Regions from separate parts of the Streptomyces sp. NPDC018693 genome, predicted to be linked through region 1. Evidence: predicted binding sites of a transcription regulator. Region 1 holds the regulator's gene; the other holds the start of a gene.
The links. The regulator HrcA, encoded in region 1, represses chaperone genes, less so after heat shock. The targets are predictions, from matches to a motif close to TTNGCACTCNGNNNNNCNGAGTGCNAA.
Positions count from the first base shown of each region.

Region 2: the regulator HrcA is predicted to act here: its motif matches at 1,443-1,469, upstream of groL (chaperonin GroEL).

Region 1 is NZ_JBIRZZ010000003.1:567,499-571,529, forward strand. Features, by position in the region: gene ACH5AC_RS10930 (DUF3097 domain-containing protein) at 1-629, opposite strand, end outside; gene ACH5AC_RS10935 (MBL fold metallo-hydrolase) at 664-1,386, opposite strand; gene hrcA (heat-inducible transcriptional repressor HrcA) at 1,540-2,556, shown strand; gene dnaJ (molecular chaperone DnaJ) at 2,557-3,693, shown strand; gene ACH5AC_RS10950 (nitronate monooxygenase) at 3,816-4,031, shown strand, end outside.
Region 2 is NZ_JBIRZZ010000009.1:69,484-73,514, forward strand. Features, by position in the region: gene thrC (threonine synthase) at 1-350, shown strand, start outside; gene ACH5AC_RS23390 (MoaD/ThiS family protein) at 395-670, shown strand; gene ACH5AC_RS23395 (cold-shock protein) at 1,101-1,304, shown strand; gene groL (chaperonin GroEL) at 1,633-3,255, shown strand; gene ACH5AC_RS23405 (Uma2 family endonuclease) at 3,333-4,004, opposite strand.

The sequences.
Region 1 (4,031 bases):
CGAGGCCATTCGGCGATCCCCAGGGCCGACGGCTTCACCGCCTCCCAGATGTCGATGTACGGGTGGCCGACCACCAGGGCGTGGTCGCTGGTCACCGACTGGGCGATGCGCCACTCCTTCGTGCCGGGGACCAGGTGGTCCACGAGCACACCCAGCCGCGCGTCCGGGCCGGGCGCGAAGTCGGCCACGATCGACGGCAGGTCGTCCACGCCCTCCAGGTACTCCACGACCACGCCCTCGATGCGCAGGTCGTCGCCCCAGACCTTCTCGACCAGCTCGGCGTCGTGCCGGCCCTCGACGTAGATGCGGCCGGCGCGGGCCACGCGGGCGCGGGCGCCGGGGACGGCCACCGAGCCGGAGGCGGTGCGGGTGGGACGTACGGGACCGCTCGCGGGCTTCACCAGCGTGACCACGCGGCCCTCCAGCAGGAACCCCCGCGGCTCCAGCGGGAACACCCGGTGCTTGCCGAAGCGGTCCTCCAGCGTCACCGTGCCCGCCTCGCAGCGGATCACCGCGCCGCAGAAGCCGGTGCCGGGCTCCTCCACCACCAGGCCGGGCTCCGCCGGGACCTCGGGGACCGGCTTGGGCTTCTTCCAGGGCGGGGTCAGGTCGGGGGAGTACTGGCGCATTCGGATGACGATAGGAGAAGGCGTCGGCCCTGACCTACGACACGCCGAAACGCGCCGCCAGCTCGTCCCGCTGCCGCCGTACGAACGCCGCGTCGACCACCGCTCCGTGACCGGGCACGTACAGCGCGTCCTCGCCGCCGAGCTTCAGGAGCCGGTCCAGCGCGGCCGGCCACTGGGCGGGCATGGCGTCGGGGCCCGCCTGCGGTTCGCCGGACTCCTCGACCAGGTCGCCGCAGAAGACGACCTCCCGATCGCCGGGCACGAGGATCGCCAGGTCGTGAGCCGTGTGGCCCGGGCCCACGTTCGCCAGCAGGACCTGGCGGTCGCCGCCCAGGTCGAGCGTCCACTCGCCGGAGACCAGATGGTGGGGTCGGACCAGGGCGTCGGCGGCCTCCTCCGCCAGGGCCGCGTCGAGGCCCTGGCGTACGGCGTCGGAGCGCAGCTCCTCCGCCCCGTGCGCCAGCAGCGTGTCCAGGCCGACCGCCCCGAAGACCTCGGCGCCCGCGAACGCCGCCGCCCCGAGGACATGGTCGAAGTGGGGGTGGGTGAGGGCGAGATGGGTCACACGGTGACCGGTGAGCTCCTCCGCCTCGTACCGCAGCCGCACCCCCTCCGCCAGGCTCGACCCCGGGTCGATCAGCAGCGCCGCGCCCACCCCGACGACCAGCCCCGCCGTACAGTCCCAGCCCGGCAGCCGGCACCGGCCCACCCCGGCCGCGAGACGTTCCCACCCCAGCTCTTCCCAAGTCACTGTCATACCGGGACGCTAGCTGTACGAACCCGTACCGCGGGACCGACCTTGCCCAGTGCGCACCCCACCGCCGTACACTGGGCCGGGGAACGCTGGCACTCGCACGCGAAGAGTGCCAGGCGAAACGTCAAGGGACCGACCGCTGGAGGTGTGCGCGCGATGCTGAGCGAACGAAGGCTCCAGGTGCTGCGTGCCATCGTCCAGGACTATGTCGGCACCGAGGAGCCGGTGGGTTCGAAGGCGCTCACCGAGCGGCACAACCTCGGCGTCTCCCCCGCCACGGTCCGCAACGACATGGCGGCCCTGGAGGACGAGGGATACATCGCCCAACCGCACACCAGCGCCGGGCGGATCCCGACCGACAAGGGCTACCGGCTGTTCGTCGACAAGCTGGCCGGTGTCAAACCGATGACGGCACCGGAGCGGCGGGCGATCCAGAACTTCCTCGACGGCGCCGTCGACCTCGACGACGTGGTGGCGCGGACCGTGCGGCTGCTCGCGCAGCTGACGCGGCAGGTCGCCGTCGTGCAGTACCCGTCGCTGAGCCGCTCCACGGTGCGGCACGTGGAACTGCTGTCGCTGGCGCCGGCGCGGCTGATGCTGGTCCTCATCACCGACACCGGCCGGGTCGAGCAGCGCATGGTCGACTGCCCGGCACCGTTCGGCGAGACCTCGCTGGCGGATCTGCGGGCGCGGCTGAACAGCCGGGTCGCCGGCCGCCGCTTCACGGACGTGCCGCGTCTCGTGGAGGACCTGCCGGACGCCTTCGAGGCCGAGGACCGCGGCACTGTCTCGTCGGTGCTCTCCACACTGCTGGAGACGCTCGTCGAGGAGAACGAAGAGCGGCTGATGATCGGCGGCACCGCCAATCTGACCCGCTTCGGACATGACTTTCCCCTCACCATCCGGCCCGTCCTGGAGGCACTGGAGGAGCACGTCGTGCTCCTCAAGCTCCTGGGCGAGGCGGGAGATTCGGGCATGACCGTGCGCATCGGGCACGAGAACGCCTACGAGGGACTCAACTCCACGTCGGTGGTGTCGGTCGGCTACGGTTCGGGCGGCGAGGCAGTCGCCAAGCTCGGCGTGGTCGGACCGACCCGCATGGACTACCCGGGAACGATGGGAGCGGTACGCGCAGTGGCACGGTACGTCGGACAGATCCTGGCGGAGTCGTAAGTGGCCACGGACTACTACGCCGTTCTCGGCGTGCGCCGCGACGCGTCGCAGGATGAGATCAAGAAGGCGTTCCGGCGGCTCGCACGCGAGCTGCACCCGGACGTCAACCCAGATCCGAAGACCCAGGAGCGGTTCAAGGAGATCAACGCCGCCTACGAGGTGCTGTCGGACCCGCAGAAGAAGCAGGTCTACGACCTCGGCGGCGACCCGCTCTCGCAGTCGGGCGGCGGTGGCGCGGGCGGCTTCGGCGCCGGTGGCTTCGGCAACTTCTCCGACATCATGGACGCGTTCTTCGGTACGGCGTCCCAGCGGGGGCCGAGGTCGCGGACGCGGCGGGGCCAGGACGCGATGATCCGGCTGGAGGTCGACCTCGACGAGGCCGCCTTCGGCACGACCAAGGACATCCAGGTCGACACGGCGATCGTCTGCTCCACCTGCAGCGGTGAGGGCGCGGCGCCGGGGACGTCCGCGCAGACGTGCGACATGTGCCGCGGCCGCGGTGAGGTGTCGCAGGTGACCCGGTCCTTCCTGGGACAGGTCATGACGTCGCGGCCCTGCCCGCAGTGCCAGGGCTTCGGCACCGTCGTCCCGACGCCGTGCCCGGAGTGCGCGGGTGACGGGCGCGTACGGTCCCGTCGTACCCTCACGGTCAAGATCCCGGCGGGTGTCGACAACGGCACGCGGATCCAGTTGGCCGGCGAGGGCGAGGTCGGGCCCGGTGGTGGTCCCGCCGGTGACCTGTACGTCGAGATCCATGAGCTGCCCCACCCGACCTTCCAGCGGCGCGGCGACGATCTGCACTGCACCGTGACCATCCCGATGACCGCGGCCGCCCTCGGCACCAAGGTGCCGCTGGAGACCCTGGACGGCATGGAGGAGGTCGACATCCGGCCCGGCACCCAGTCCGGCCAGTCGATCCCGCTGCACGGCCGCGGTGTCACCCATCTGCGGGGCGGCGGACGCGGCGACCTCATCGTCCACGTCGAGGTCCAGACTCCCACCAAGCTCGACCCCGAACAGGAGCGCCTCCTGCGAGAGCTGGCGAAGCTACGCGGCGAGGAACGGCCGCAGGGGCAGTTCCAGCCTGGACAGCAGGGGCTCTTCTCTCGGTTGAAGGACGCGTTCAACGGGCGCTGACGCGGAGCTGGTGTGGACGCGTTCCACGGGCCAGGCGGTCCGTGCCATCGGGCTGTGTCACCGGTCTATGCCAATGGAAGCCCGGGTTCGGTGCCGTGCGGGGGACGTGACAACATGCGGTCATGTCCTCCGCACTGACCGATCTGTTCCCCCTGCCGATCGTGCAGGCCCCCATGGCGGGCGGTGTCTCCCTGCCTCCGCTCGCCGCCGCCGTCAGTGAGGCGGGCGGGCTCGGATTCCTGGCCGCCGGGTACAAGACCGCCGACGGGATGTACCAGGAGATCAAGCAGCTGCGGAGCCTGACCGGACGCCCCTTCGGAGTCAACGTCTTCATGCCG
Region 2 (4,031 bases), on a different contig from region 1:
CGAACACCATCGCCAAGTCGCTGGCCATCGGCAACCCGGCCGACGGGCCGTACGTCCTGGACATCGCGCGCCGTACCGGTGGTGCGGTGGAGGACGTGACCGACGAGCAGGTCGTCGACGCGATCAAGCTGCTGGCCCGTACCGAGGGCATCTTCGCGGAGACCGCCGGCGGTGTGACGGTCGGCGTGACGCGCAAGCTGATCGAGAACGGCGTGCTGGACCCGACGAAGACCACGGTCGTGCTGAACACGGGGGATGGTCTCAAGACGCTGGATGCGGTGGAGGGCACGGGGCTCACCGCGACCATTCGGCCCAGCCTGGAGTCGTTCCGGGACGCCGGCCTCGTCTGAATCGCGCGCCCCCCTAGGCAAGTCATCCCACCGGAGGTTTTCAAGTGAGCGTTACCGTCCGCATCCCGACCATCCTGCGCACCTACACCGGCGGTCAGGCCGAGGTGGCCGCCGAGGGTGCCACCCTCGCCGAGGTCATCGCCGATCTGGAGAAGAACCACACCGGGATCGCGGCCCGGGTCCTGGACGACCAGGGCAAGCTGCGCCGGTTCGTGAACGTGTACGTCAATGACGACGACGTCCGTTTCGAGCAGGGCCTGGAGACGGCGACCCCCGACGGCGCCGGTGTCTCCATCATCCCGGCGGTCGCGGGCGGCTGATCATTACCTTCGGTAACGGAGGTTACCGAGAGTTCACTGAATTGCCCCCTCCGTGAGAGAAGCGGAGGGGGCAATTCTGCGTGATTGAGCGCGGTACAGTTGGGGAACACGGCCCCGGCCTCCGGGTCGCAGGCCCTTGATTTCTGCCTTACGCCCGTCAAGAAGCAGCCAAAGTGCGCGCTTCTTTCGCGGCTTTTGTTCCCTTTGTGGGGCCCGACTTGACCTGAAGTCAGGGTAATTGACCCCACTTTCCGGGCCCGACGCGTCCAGATTTCTCGTCCGATTGACCTGTTGCAGACGGCAGTTGGACAGATACATTCAGCCGCGGTCGACGCGTTCCGGCGCACGCCCCCAACGACTGGGGGGTGAGGTCTGACCCGGGTCCGCGAAGTGTGGATCTGTGCAAGGGCCAGTAATAGGGGAGTTAGGCATGGCTCAGGGCACCGTCAAGTGGTTCAACGCGGAGAAGGGGTACGGCTTCATCGCGGTCGACGGTGGTGCGGACGTCTTCGTCCACTACAGCGCGATTCAGATGGACGGCTACCGCACCCTGGAAGAGGGCCAGCGGGTCGAGTTCGAGATCTCGCAGGGCCAGAAGGGCCCGCAGGCCGACATGGTTCGCGTCACCGCCTGAACGTTCTTTTCGACGAAGGGCCCCCACCCGTCCCGGGTGGGGGCCCTTCGCCCTGTCCGCCACCGGCCGATCCGCCTCTCATCCGCCTCTCATCCGTCTCTCGTCCGCCTCTGATCCGGCCGCAACCTCCGAGAGCCGCTTGCACTCGCATGGGTCGAGTGCTAATCATTGGCGTTAGCACTCTGAAGGTGAGAGTGACAGCGAAGGACCGGGTCGGTGAGGCCCGCAGGCCGGGTGGGGCAAGGAACCACAAGGCCGGCGAGCCGTCCGTCGCGGGCGCGGGCGCGGTCCGAAGGAATCACCCCCAGTCCTGGAGGGACCACTTCACATGGCCAAGATCATCGCGTTCGACGAGGAGGCGCGGCGCGGCCTCGAGCGCGGCATGAACCAGCTCGCGGACGCCGTGAAGGTGACGCTCGGCCCCAAGGGTCGCAACGTCGTCCTCGAGAAGAAGTGGGGCGCCCCCACGATCACCAACGATGGTGTCTCCATCGCCAAGGAGATCGAGCTCGAGGACCCGTACGAGAAGATCGGCGCCGAGCTGGTCAAGGAAGTCGCCAAGAAGACGGACGACGTCGCCGGCGACGGTACGACCACCGCCACCGTCCTCGCCCAGGCGCTCGTCCGCGAGGGCCTGCGCAACGTGGCCGCCGGTGCCAACCCGATGGCCCTGAAGCGCGGTATCGAGAAGGCCGTCGAGGCCGTCTCCGCCGCCCTCCTGGAGCAGGCGAAGGATGTCGAGACCAAGGAGCAGATCGCCTCCACGGCCTCCATCTCCGCCGCCGACACCCAGATCGGTGAGCTGATCGCCGAGGCCATGGACAAGGTCGGCAAGGAAGGCGTCATCACCGTCGAGGAGTCGCAGACCTTCGGTCTTGAGCTCGAGCTCACCGAGGGCATGCGCTTCGACAAGGGCTACATCTCCGCCTACTTCGCGACCGACATGGAGCGTATGGAGGCCGTCCTCGACGACCCGTACATCCTGATCGCGAACTCCAAGATCGCCAACGTCAAGGACCTGCTCCCGCTCCTGGAGAAGGTCATGCAGTCGGGCAAGCCGCTGCTGATCATCGCCGAGGACGTCGAGGGCGAGGCCCTGTCGACCCTGGTCGTCAACAAGATCCGCGGCACCTTCAAGTCCGTCGCGGTCAAGGCCCCGGGCTTCGGCGACCGCCGCAAGGCGATGCTGAACGACATCGCCATCCTCACCGGCGGCGAGGTCATCTCCGAGGAGGTCGGTCTCAAGCTCGAGAACACGACCCTCGACCTGCTGGGCAAGGCCCGCAAGGTCGTCATCACCAAGGACGAGACCACCATCGTCGACGGCGCCGGCTCCTCCGAGCAGGTCGCGGGCCGCGTGAACCAGATCCGCGCCGAGATCGAGAACAGCGACTCCGACTACGACCGCGAGAAGCTGCAGGAGCGCCTGGCGAAGCTCGCCGGCGGTGTCGCGGTCATCAAGGCCGGTGCCGCCACCGAGGTCGAGCTCAAGGAGCGCAAGCACCGCATCGAGGACGCCGTCCGCAACGCGAAGGCCGCCGTCGAGGAGGGCATCGTCGCCGGTGGTGGCGTGGCCCTGCTGCAGGCGTCCCAGGTCTTCGAGAAGCTGGAGCTGGAGGGCGACGAGGCCACCGGTGCCGCCGCCGTCAAGCTGGCCCTCGAGGCCCCGCTGAAGCAGATCGCCGTCAACGCCGGCCTCGAGGGCGGCGTCGTGGTGGAGAAGGTCCGCAACCTCACCCCCGGCCACGGCCTGAACGCCGCGACCGGCGAGTACGTCGACCTCGTCGCCGAGGGCATCATCGACCCCGCCAAGGTCACCCGCTCCGCCCTGCAGAACGCGGCCTCCATCGCCGCGCTCTTCCTCACCACCGAGGCCGTCATCGCCGACAAGCCGGAGAAGGCCGCGGCCCCGGCCGGCGGCGGCATGCCGGGCGGTGACATGGACTTCTGATCGACCCAAGGGTTGATCAACCGTCCTACGGACCGAGGGCGGCACCCCCTGTGAAGGGGGTGCCGCCCTCGGGCGTTTCAGTAGGCGTACCGTTTGAGTGGCTCGGTGTCGAGAGTGATGCTCACCGGCGGCGGAAGCTCCACCATTGCTCCCCAGGGATAGGACGGGGACTGACGGTAGCGGCCGTCTTTGGGCTCGCTGTACCCGACGGCTGTGCAGTTGTCACGGTCAATGAGCAGGTAGACAGGGATGTCGGCCTCCGCGTAGCCGATGGGCTTGTCGATGCGGTCGCGCTGATTGGTGTCACGGTCGCGTGAGGTGATCTCCAGGGCCATCAGGATGCCCTCGGTCTCGGACCACTCACCGTCGTCGACGAAGTGATCCGCGGGCGCGAGTGCTGCGTCGGTGCGAGCACGTCCCTTGCGGTACGCCTCAGCCTTCACCCCGAACTCGGGTGCGAGATCAAGGTCAGGACGGTGCACCAGGAACTGGCGCACCAACCACATGTAAATCGAACGGTGCTTGCCGTCCGGCATCGCCTTGACCTCTAGCTTCCCGTTGATGTACTCAAGCCGGACGGTCTCCGGTGCCAGGCGCTCCAATTCCTCGAAGTCCTCGACGCTGAGCGGATCCGCGGTGCGGACACGCCCATCGACGAATTCGAGCCGCACACCTTCCGGGGCCACTTCGGCGAGTTCCTCGAAGTCCTCAATGGGCATCTGCGAGCGTTCAGCGGTGCTGGGGGTCATGGCGTCGCCTCCTCCCCTCCAACGTGC